2 regions of the Streptomyces sp. cg35 genome follow, and region 1 is predicted to be linked to the other one. Evidence: predicted binding sites of a transcription regulator. Region 1 holds the regulator's gene; the other holds the start of a gene.
What was found. Region 1 encodes HrcA, which represses chaperone genes, less so after heat shock. Its sites were predicted from a motif close to TTNGCACTCNGNNNNNCNGAGTGCNAA; they were not measured.
Positions count from the first base shown of each region.

Region 2: the regulator HrcA is predicted to act here: its motif matches at 2,066-2,092, upstream of groES (co-chaperone GroES).

Region 1 is NZ_CP191268.1:5,961,575-5,965,983, reverse strand. Features, by position in the region: gene ACQUQD_RS27210 (nitronate monooxygenase) at 1-252, opposite strand, end outside; gene dnaJ (molecular chaperone DnaJ) at 365-1,501, opposite strand; gene hrcA (heat-inducible transcriptional repressor HrcA) at 1,502-2,518, opposite strand; gene ACQUQD_RS27195 (MBL fold metallo-hydrolase) at 2,649-3,398, shown strand; gene ACQUQD_RS27190 (DUF3097 domain-containing protein) at 3,433-4,263, shown strand; gene hemW (radical SAM family heme chaperone HemW) at 4,300-4,409, opposite strand, start outside.
Region 2 is NZ_CP191268.1:5,341,150-5,345,558, reverse strand. Features, by position in the region: gene groL (chaperonin GroEL) at 1-1,500, opposite strand, end outside; gene groES (co-chaperone GroES) at 1,613-1,921, opposite strand; gene ACQUQD_RS24515 (hypothetical protein) at 2,290-2,577, shown strand; gene ACQUQD_RS24510 (hypothetical protein) at 2,574-2,909, shown strand; gene ACQUQD_RS24505 (polysaccharide deacetylase family protein) at 2,900-3,775, opposite strand; gene ACQUQD_RS24500 (polysaccharide deacetylase family protein) at 3,772-4,409, opposite strand, start outside.

The DNA of each region.
Region 1 (4,409 bases):
GACGTCGACCGCGGCCGGGTCCGCGTACTCCGGCTGCGGCATGAACAGATTGACGCCGAAGGGCCGGGCGGTCAGCCCCCGCACCTGCTTGATCTCCTGGTACATGCCGTCGGCCGTCTTGTACCCGGCGGCGAGGAACCCGAGCCCGCCCGCCTCGGACACGGCGGCCACGAGCTCGGGACAGGACGCGCCGCCCGCCATCGGGGCCTGCACGATCGGACAGGGGCAGAGATCGGTCAGTGCGGAGGACATGACCGCATCGTGCCACGTACGCGTCAGACGACCGAATCGGAGGTTCCGCCTGGCATGTGCCACGCAAAAGGGGCCCGGGGGTGTTCACCCCCGGGCCCCTCCCGCCAACGGCTCACCGCCCGTTGAACGCGTCCTTCAGCCGTGAGAACAGCCCCTGCTGGCCGGGCTGGAACTGGCCGGTGGGCCGCTCCTCGCCGCGCAGCTTGGCGAGCTCGCGCAGCAGCCGCTCCTGCTCGGGGTCGAGCTTCTGCGGCGTCATGACCTCGACGTGCACGATGAGGTCGCCGCGGCCGCCGCCGCGCAGATGCGTGATGCCGCGCCCGTGCAGCGGGACCGACTGGCCGGACTGGGTGCCGGGCCGGATGTCGATCTCCTCCATGCCGTCGAGCGTCTCCAGCGGCACCTTGGTGCCGAGGGCCGCCGCGGTCATCGGGATGGTCACGGTGCAGTGCAGATCGTCGCCGCGCCGCTGGAAGACCGGGTGCGGCAGCTCGTGGATCTCCACGTACAGGTCACCGGCGGGGCCGCCGCCGGGGCCGACCTCGCCCTCGCCCGCGAGCTGGATCCGCGTCCCGTTGTCCACACCGGCCGGGATCTTCACGGTCATCGTGCGCCGCGACCGGATGCGGCCGTCACCGGCGCACTCGGGGCACGGCGTCGGCACGACGGTGCCGAAGCCCTGGCACTGCGGGCAGGGGCGGGACGTCATGACCTGGCCGAGGAAGGACCGCGTGACCTGCGAGACCTCGCCGCGCCCGCGGCACATGTCGCAGGTCTGCGCGGAGGTACCCGGCGCGGCGCCCTCGCCGCTGCAGGTCGTACAGACGACGGCCGTGTCGACCTGGATGTCCTTGGTGGTCCCGAAGGCGGCCTCGTCCAGCTCGATCTCGAGCCGGATCATGGCGTCCTGGCCGCGGCGCGTGCGCGACCGCGGGCCACGCTGCGACGCGGTCCCGAAGAACGCGTCCATGATGTCCGAGAAGTTCCCGAACCCGCCGGCGCCGAAGCCTCCGGCGCCGCCTCCGCCGGCCTGCGACAGGGGGTCGCCCCCGAGGTCGTAGACCTGCTTCTTCTGCGGGTCGGAGAGCACCTCGTAGGCGGCGTTGATCTCCTTGAACCGCTCCTGGGTCTTCGGATCCGGATTCACGTCCGGGTGCAGCTCGCGCGCGAGCCTCCGAAAAGCCTTCTTGATCTCGTCCTGGGAAGCGTCGCGGCGCACGCCGAGTACGGCGTAGTAGTCCGTGGCCACTTACGACTCCGCCAGGATCTGTCCGACGTAACGTGCCACTGCGCGTACTGCTCCCATCGTTCCCGGGTAATCCATGCGGGTCGGTCCGACCACGCCGAGCTTGGCGACTGCCTCGCCGCCCGAACCGTAGCCGACCGACACGACGGACGTGGAGTTGAGTCCCTCGTGGGCGTTCTCGTGACCGATCCGTACGGCCATGCCCGAATCACCCTGCTCACCAAGCAACTTGAGGAGCACGACCTGCTCCTCCAGCGCCTCGAGGACGGGCCGGATGGTGAGGGGAAAGTCATGTCCGAAGCGGGTGAGATTGGCGGTGCCGCCGATCATCAGCCGCTCCTCGGTCTCCTCGACGAGCGTCTCCAGCAGAGTGGAGAGCACCGTCGCGACCGTACCGCGGTCCTCCGTCTCGAAGGCCTCCGGCAGGTCCTGCACCAGCTGCGGCACATCGGCGAACCGGCGGCCCGCGACCCGGCTGTTGAGCCGCGCCCGCAGATCCGCCAGAGACGATTCGCCGAACGGCGCCGGGCAGTCGATCATCCGCTGCTCCACGCGCCCGGTGTCCGTGATCAGCACGAGCATCAGACGGGCGGGCGCGAGCGACAGCAGCTCGACGTGGCGCACGGTGGACCGGGTCAGGGACGGGTACTGGACGACCGCGACCTGCCGGGTCAGCTGCGCGAGCAGCCGCACGGTCCGGCCGACGACGTCGTCGAGGTCGACGGCGCCCTCCAGGAAGTTCTGGATGGCGCGCCGCTCGGGCGCGGTCATCGGCTTCACCGCGGTGAGCTTGTCGACGAAGAGGCGGTACCCCTTGTCGGTGGGGATGCGCCCGGCACTGGTGTGCGGCTGGGCGATGAACCCCTCGTCCTCCAGGGCGGCCATGTCGTTGCGCACGGTCGCCGGGGAGACGCCCAGGCTGTGCCGCTCGGTCAGCGCCTTGGAGCCGACCGGCTCCTCGGTGCCGACGTAGTCCTGGACGATGGCGCGCAGCACTTCGAGCCTGCGTTCACTGAGCATCGGCGCGCACCTCCAGCAACTGACTCTGCGATCTTTCCGTTTTGGCACTCCCTGTCCGCGAGTGCCAATCGTCCCCGGCTCAGTGTACGGCCGGTGGGTACGGGCCCGGCAAGGCCGCTAGCGTCGAACCATGGAGACCACCACGGGCATCGACTGGAAGTCGGCGGGCTGGGAGGAACTGGCGCCGCACGTGGGGCGGGTCCGGCTGCCCGGCTGGGACTGCACGACCGGACTCGTCGTGGGCGACGGCGCGGCCCTGTTGATCGACACGGGATCCTCACTCCGTGAAGGCGCCCGGCTGCGCGCGGACACCCGGCGCCTCCTGGGAACACACGGGAGAGTGACGCACATCGCGCTCACCCACCCGCACTTCGACCATGTGCTCGGCACGGCGGCGTTCGCGGGCGTCGAGGTCTACGGGGCCGTGGGCATCGACACCGTGTTCGCGGGCGGCGCCGACGGGCTGCGCGCCGACGCCGTACGCCACGGTCTGGACGCCGACGCGGCGGCCGAGGCGGCCGACCTCCTCGTCACCCCGCACCACCGGGTCTGCGGCGAGTGGACGCTGGACCTGGGCGGCGGCCTGCAGGTGCTGCTCGCGAACGTCGGCCCGGCGCACACCGGTCACGACCTGGCGGTCCTGGTGCCCGCGACACCGCACGGGCCGGAGATCGTCTTCTGCGGCGACCTGGTCGAGGAGTCGGGCGAGCCCCAGGCGGGCCCGGACGCGGCGCCGCGCCACTGGCCGGCCGCGCTCGACCGGCTGCTGTCGCTGGGCGGCGAGGACGCCCGCTACGTCCCGGGGCACGGATCGGCCGTGAACGCGGAGTTTGTCCGTGCGCAGCGCGCCACACTGGCGGCCCGTTCCGGCGTGTCGTAGGCCGAGCGCCGCGGTTTCTCTTATCGTCTGCCGAATGCGCCAGTACTCCCCCGACCTGACCCCTCCCTGGAAGAAGCGGAACAACCCCGCGCCCGAGGTCCCGGCGGAGCCGGACCTCGTCGTGGAGGAGGTCACCACGGGCTTCTGCGGAGCGGTCGTCCGCGTCGAGAAGACGGCGCAGGGTCCGACGGTGACCCTGGAGGACCGCTTCGGCAAGCTCCGGGTGTTCCCGATGGAGCCGCGCGGGTTCCTGCTGGAGGGCAGGACCGTCACCCTGGTCCGCCCCTCGGCCGTCGCTCCCGCACCGGTCCGCCCCACGCGCACGGCGTCCGGCTCGGTCGCGGTGCCGGGTGCCCGCGCCCGGGTGGCCCGCGCGGGCCGCATCTATGTGGAGGGCAAGCACGACGCCGAGCTGATCGAGCGGGTCTGGGGCGACGACCTGCGCATCGAGGGCGTGGCGGTGGAGTTCCTGGAGGGCGTCGACGACCTGCCGGCGATCGTGGCGGAGTTCGACCCGGGCGCGGACGCGCGCCTGGGCGTCCTGGTCGACCACCTGGTCCCCGGTACGAAGGAGTGGCGCATCGCCCAGTCGGTCACGAGCGAGCACGCGCTGGTGGTCGGCCACCCGTACATCGACATCTGGGAGGCGGTGAAGCCGGCCTCGCTGGGCATCGAGGCCTGGCCCCGGATCCCGCACGGCCAGGACTGGAAGACGGGTGTGTGCCGGGCCCTCGGCTGGCGGGTGGCGAACACGGGCGAGGCCTGGCAGCACATCCTGTCCCGGGTCCGCTCCTACAAGGACCTGGAACCCGAGCTCCTCGGCAAGGTGGAAGAACTGATCGACTTCGTGACGGCACAGCCGTAGTCGCAGTCGCTCGGCCCGGCCCCGCCCCGCCCCGCCTCAGTCGACCAGGTCCCGCACCACGCCGTCCGCCAGCAACCGCCCGCGCAGCGTCAGCACGGCGCGCCCCTCCTCGAAGGGGCCTGCCTCCAACAGCCCGTCGGCCAGGG
Region 2 (4,409 bases), 620 kb from region 1:
CGTGACCTTGACCGGGTCGATGACGCCGGCCTTGACCAGGTCGCCGTACTCACCGGTCGCGGCGTTGTAGCCGGAGCCCTTCTCGAGCTCGGCGACCTTGGAGACGATCACGTAGCCCTCGAGGCCCGCGTTCTCGGCGATCCAGCGCAGCGGCTCGACGGCGGCGCGGCGGACGACGGCGACACCGGTGGCCTCGTCGCCCTCCTTGCCGAGGGAGCCCTCCAGGACCTTGACGGCGTGGACGAGCGCGGAGCCACCACCGGAGACGATGCCCTCCTCGACCGCGGCGCGGGTCGCGGAGATGGCGTCCTCCAGACGGTGCTTCTTCTCCTTGAGCTCGACCTCGGTCGCGGCACCGACCTTGATGACGCAGACGCCGCCGGCGAGCTTCGCGAGGCGCTCCTGGAGCTTCTCGCGGTCCCAGTCGGAGTCCGTGTTCTCGATCTCGGCCTTGATCTGGTTGACGCGGCCGTCGACGTCGGCCTTGTTGCCGCCACCGTCGACGATCGTGGTGTCGTCCTTGGTGATGGTCACGCGGCGCGCGGAGCCGAGGACGTCCAGACCGGCCTGGTCGAGCTTGAGGCCGACCTCTTCGGCGATGACGGTGGCACCGGTGAGGGTGGCCATGTCCTGGAGCATCGCCTTGCGGCGGTCACCGAAGCCGGGGGCCTTCACGGCGACGGCGTTGAACGTGCCGCGGATCTTGTTCACGACCAGGGTCGACAGGGCCTCGCCCTCGACGTCCTCGGCGATGATCAGCAGCGGCTTCGAGCCACCGGCCTGGATGACCTTCTCCAGGAGCGGGAGCAGGTCCTGGATGGACCCGATCTTGCCCTGGTGGATCAGGATGTACGGGTCGTCGAGGACGGCCTCCATACGCTCCTGGTCGGTGACGAAGTACGGGGACAGGTAGCCCTTGTCGAAGGCCATGCCCTCGGTGAAGTCGAGCTCCAGGCCGAAGGTGTTGGACTCCTCGACGGTGATGACACCGTCCTTGCCGACCTTGTCCATCGCCTCGGCGATGAGCTCGCCGACCTGGGCGTCCTGGGCGGACAGACCGGCGACGGCGGCGATGTCGGACTTCTCGTCGATCGGGCGGGCGGTCGCGAGGAGGTCCTCGGACACGGCCTTCACCGCGGCGTCGATGCCCTTCTTCAGGGCGGCCGGGGAGGCGCCGGCGGCGACGTTGCGCAGGCCTTCCTTGACGAGGGCCTGGGCCAGCACGGTGGCGGTGGTCGTACCGTCACCCGCGATGTCGTTGGTCTTGGTCGCCACCTCCTTCACCAGCTGGGCGCCGAGGTTCTCGTACGGGTCCTCGACCTCGACCTCACGGGCGATGGTCACACCGTCGTTGGTGATGGTGGGGGCGCCGAACTTCTTGTCGATGACGACGTTGCGGCCCTTGGGGCCGATCGTCACCTTGACCGTGTCGGCAAGCTTGTTGACGCCGCGCTCGAGGGCGCGACGGGCGTCCTCGTCGAACTTCAGGATCTTCGCCATGGGAGCGGTTCAGCCCTCTCGAAAACTGGAGTAATGACACTGCGCCCCTCGCCGCCCGGCTTGAGCAGGGTGACCAGGGGCGCAGCTCTTCAAAGCATTCGCTTCGAGGTGATTACTTCTCGACGATCGCGAGCACGTCGCGAGCCGAGAGGACGAGGTACTCCTCGCCGTTGTACTTGACCTCGGTGCCGCCGTACTTGCTGTACAGCACGATGTCGCCGGTCTTCACGTCGAGCGGCAGGCGCTCGCCGTTCTCGAAGCGGCCCGGGCCCACGGCGAGGACGACGCCCTCCTGGGGCTTCTCCTTCGCGGTGTCCGGGATGACCAGGCCAGAGGCCGTGGTCTGCTCGGCGTCGAGCGGCTGGACCACAATGCGGTCCTCGAGCGGCTTGATGGCAACCTTGGAGCTGGCGGTCGTCACGATCCGACCTCCCCCTTCGGAGATCTCACGGGGTTAACTGTCTGAGGTGGCGACCAGGTGGATCCGTCGTCGCGGGTGCCGGACCTGCCCGTCGCTGTTGGCACTCTCCGGTGGGGAGTGCCAGAGCCGAGACTATGACCGCGATTAGCACTCGGTCAAGCGGACTGCTAATCGGCTCCGGCGCGGCGGGGGATTTCGAACGGAGCTGCGCCCCGATCCGGCCATGCGCCGCGGGGGATTCCCCGCGTTGCCGAGTGCGGCTCCGCCGTGACCGCTCGCGCCGTTCCCCGCGCTCCTTCGGGGCACGGGTCGGTCTCGATTGGGGAACGCGGGCGGTGGAGTCGCCGGTTCCGTACGAGGGTGCGGGCATGGCCGGTCAGCATCGCAAATCCCTCGTGGGCGACATCGCCCTGGCTGTCTTCGTGCTGTTCGTGGACGCGCTCGCGTACGCCGTCACCACGATCTGGCAGTTCGCCGCCCACGTCCGCCCCGCCCAGGAGGCGTGGTCGTGGACCTACCTGGGTCTCGCCGTCCTGATCGCGGCGTCGGCCTTCGCCTTCGGCGGGCGCGCGGGGCTGCCGGTCACCGCGGGGGCGCAGCTCCTCGCGGGCGCCTTCCTGGGCCTCGCGGCACTGGCCCGGCTGGCCTCGGCGTGAGCGCGCAGGCGCGGCAGGACGACGACGCGTTCACCGGTGGCTGCGTGGTGGCCTTCGTGGTGTTCCTGGAGATCGGCTACGCCCTGCTCGCGGGCTTCTCCCTGATGCTGCACGGGATGGCCCGGTCGTCCTACGACCCGAAGTCGGGGGGCCCGCCGCCGGCCACGGACTGGACCGAGGTGTGGTGGTGGGGCGGCGGCGCCGCCATGACCCTGCTGTTCGGCGCCGCGCTGCTGTGGCTGCGGCGCCCGTACGCCGGCGCGGTCCAGCTGTTCGCCGCCGCCTGGACGGTGACCCTGGCGGTCGCCGCCTGGCAGCGGGCTCAGACGTAGTCCTCCAGCCGTCCCACGGTGAACCCCTGCTCCTGGATGCGCCGCAGCATCCGCGTCGTCATCTCGGTCAGCGTCGTGCCCTTGAGGTCGGACGGGCCGCGGAAGTGGGTCAGGATGATGTCGCCGGGGCGCAGGCGGTCGCCGTCGGCGTAGCGCAGGTCGTTGATCTGCATCGAGGCGCGCCACAGGACGATCGCGTCGATGCCGCACGCGCCGGCCGCCCGCAGCGTGTCCGCGTCGTAGTTGCCGTAGGGCGGGCGGAGCAGGCGCGGGGCGGTGCCGAAGCGGCCCTTGAGGCGGTCCTGCTGGCCGCAGATCTCCGCGTGCTGCTCCACGTAGCCGAGGCCGGGCAGGAAGGGGTGCGTGAGGGTGTGGTTCTCCACCCCCGCGCCGAGCGCCCGCAGTTGGCCGAAGTGGTCGTAGCCGGGGCCCGCGACGGAGTGCGTGAGGAACATCGAGATCGGCAGCCGCAGGTCACGGACCATGTCGACGAAGCGGGAGTCCTTCTCCGCGCCGTCGTCGAAGGTGAGGAAGACGACCTTGTCCTTGGTCGGGACGCGGTCGATGACCGGGGGGACCTTTCCCGGCGCCCGGGGCGGGAGCACCCGCTGGGCGGGGGGTCCCGGCGCCGGGGCCAGCGGGGCCGGCAGGCCCCAGCGGCGATGGGCGCCCGGGGCCGCCGGGCCTGCGGCGCCGGCCGCCGGACGCGGATGGTGCCGGACCTTCTGCGCGGCCTTCCTGCCCATCCGCTCGATCGGGTCGACGGACTGCGCGCACCCGGTGAGCAGCGCGGCGGCCAGGGCGCAGGCGATGGCCCGCCGCACCCCGGCCGCCCGAACGGCCGCCCCCGCCCAGGGAGTTGTCACAGGTAGTCCTCCAGGCGGGCCACCGCGTACCCCTTGTCGGTGACGTACTTCAGGAACTTGCGGATCATGTCGGGCATGGTGCCCTTCCAGTCCGAGCGTCCCCGGAAATGCGTGAGGATGATGTCGCCCGGATGGATGTCCCGGTCCCACTCGCGGTAGTCCATCCGGTCCACGAACGCCTCGGCGTTCCAGATCGGCGCGTACGTGATGCCACAGGCCTTGGCGGCCTTCAGGGTGTCCTGGTTGTAGTTGCCGAACGGGGGCCGGAAGAGGGTGGGCCGCTTGCCGTACTTCTTCTCGATGACGTCCTGCATGCCGCAGATCTCGTGCTTCTGCCGCGCGTAGGACAGGCCCGGCAGGTACGGGTGGTGCAGCGTGTGGTTGTTGAGGGTGACACCCAGGCTCTGGGCCCGCTTGAAGTAGGCGTAGTCGGGCTTGACCTCGGCATCGGTCAGGAAGGCCGTGTACGGGATCTTGAGGTCGCTCATCATCTTCAGGAACTGCGGGTCCTTGTCGGCCCCGTCGTCGATGGTGAGGAAGACGACCTTGTCCTTGGTGGGGATCGTGGTGAAGACGGGGGGCAGGCCGAGCTCGGCCTGGTCGTCGACCTCGAAGCCCTTGCGCGGCTTGATGA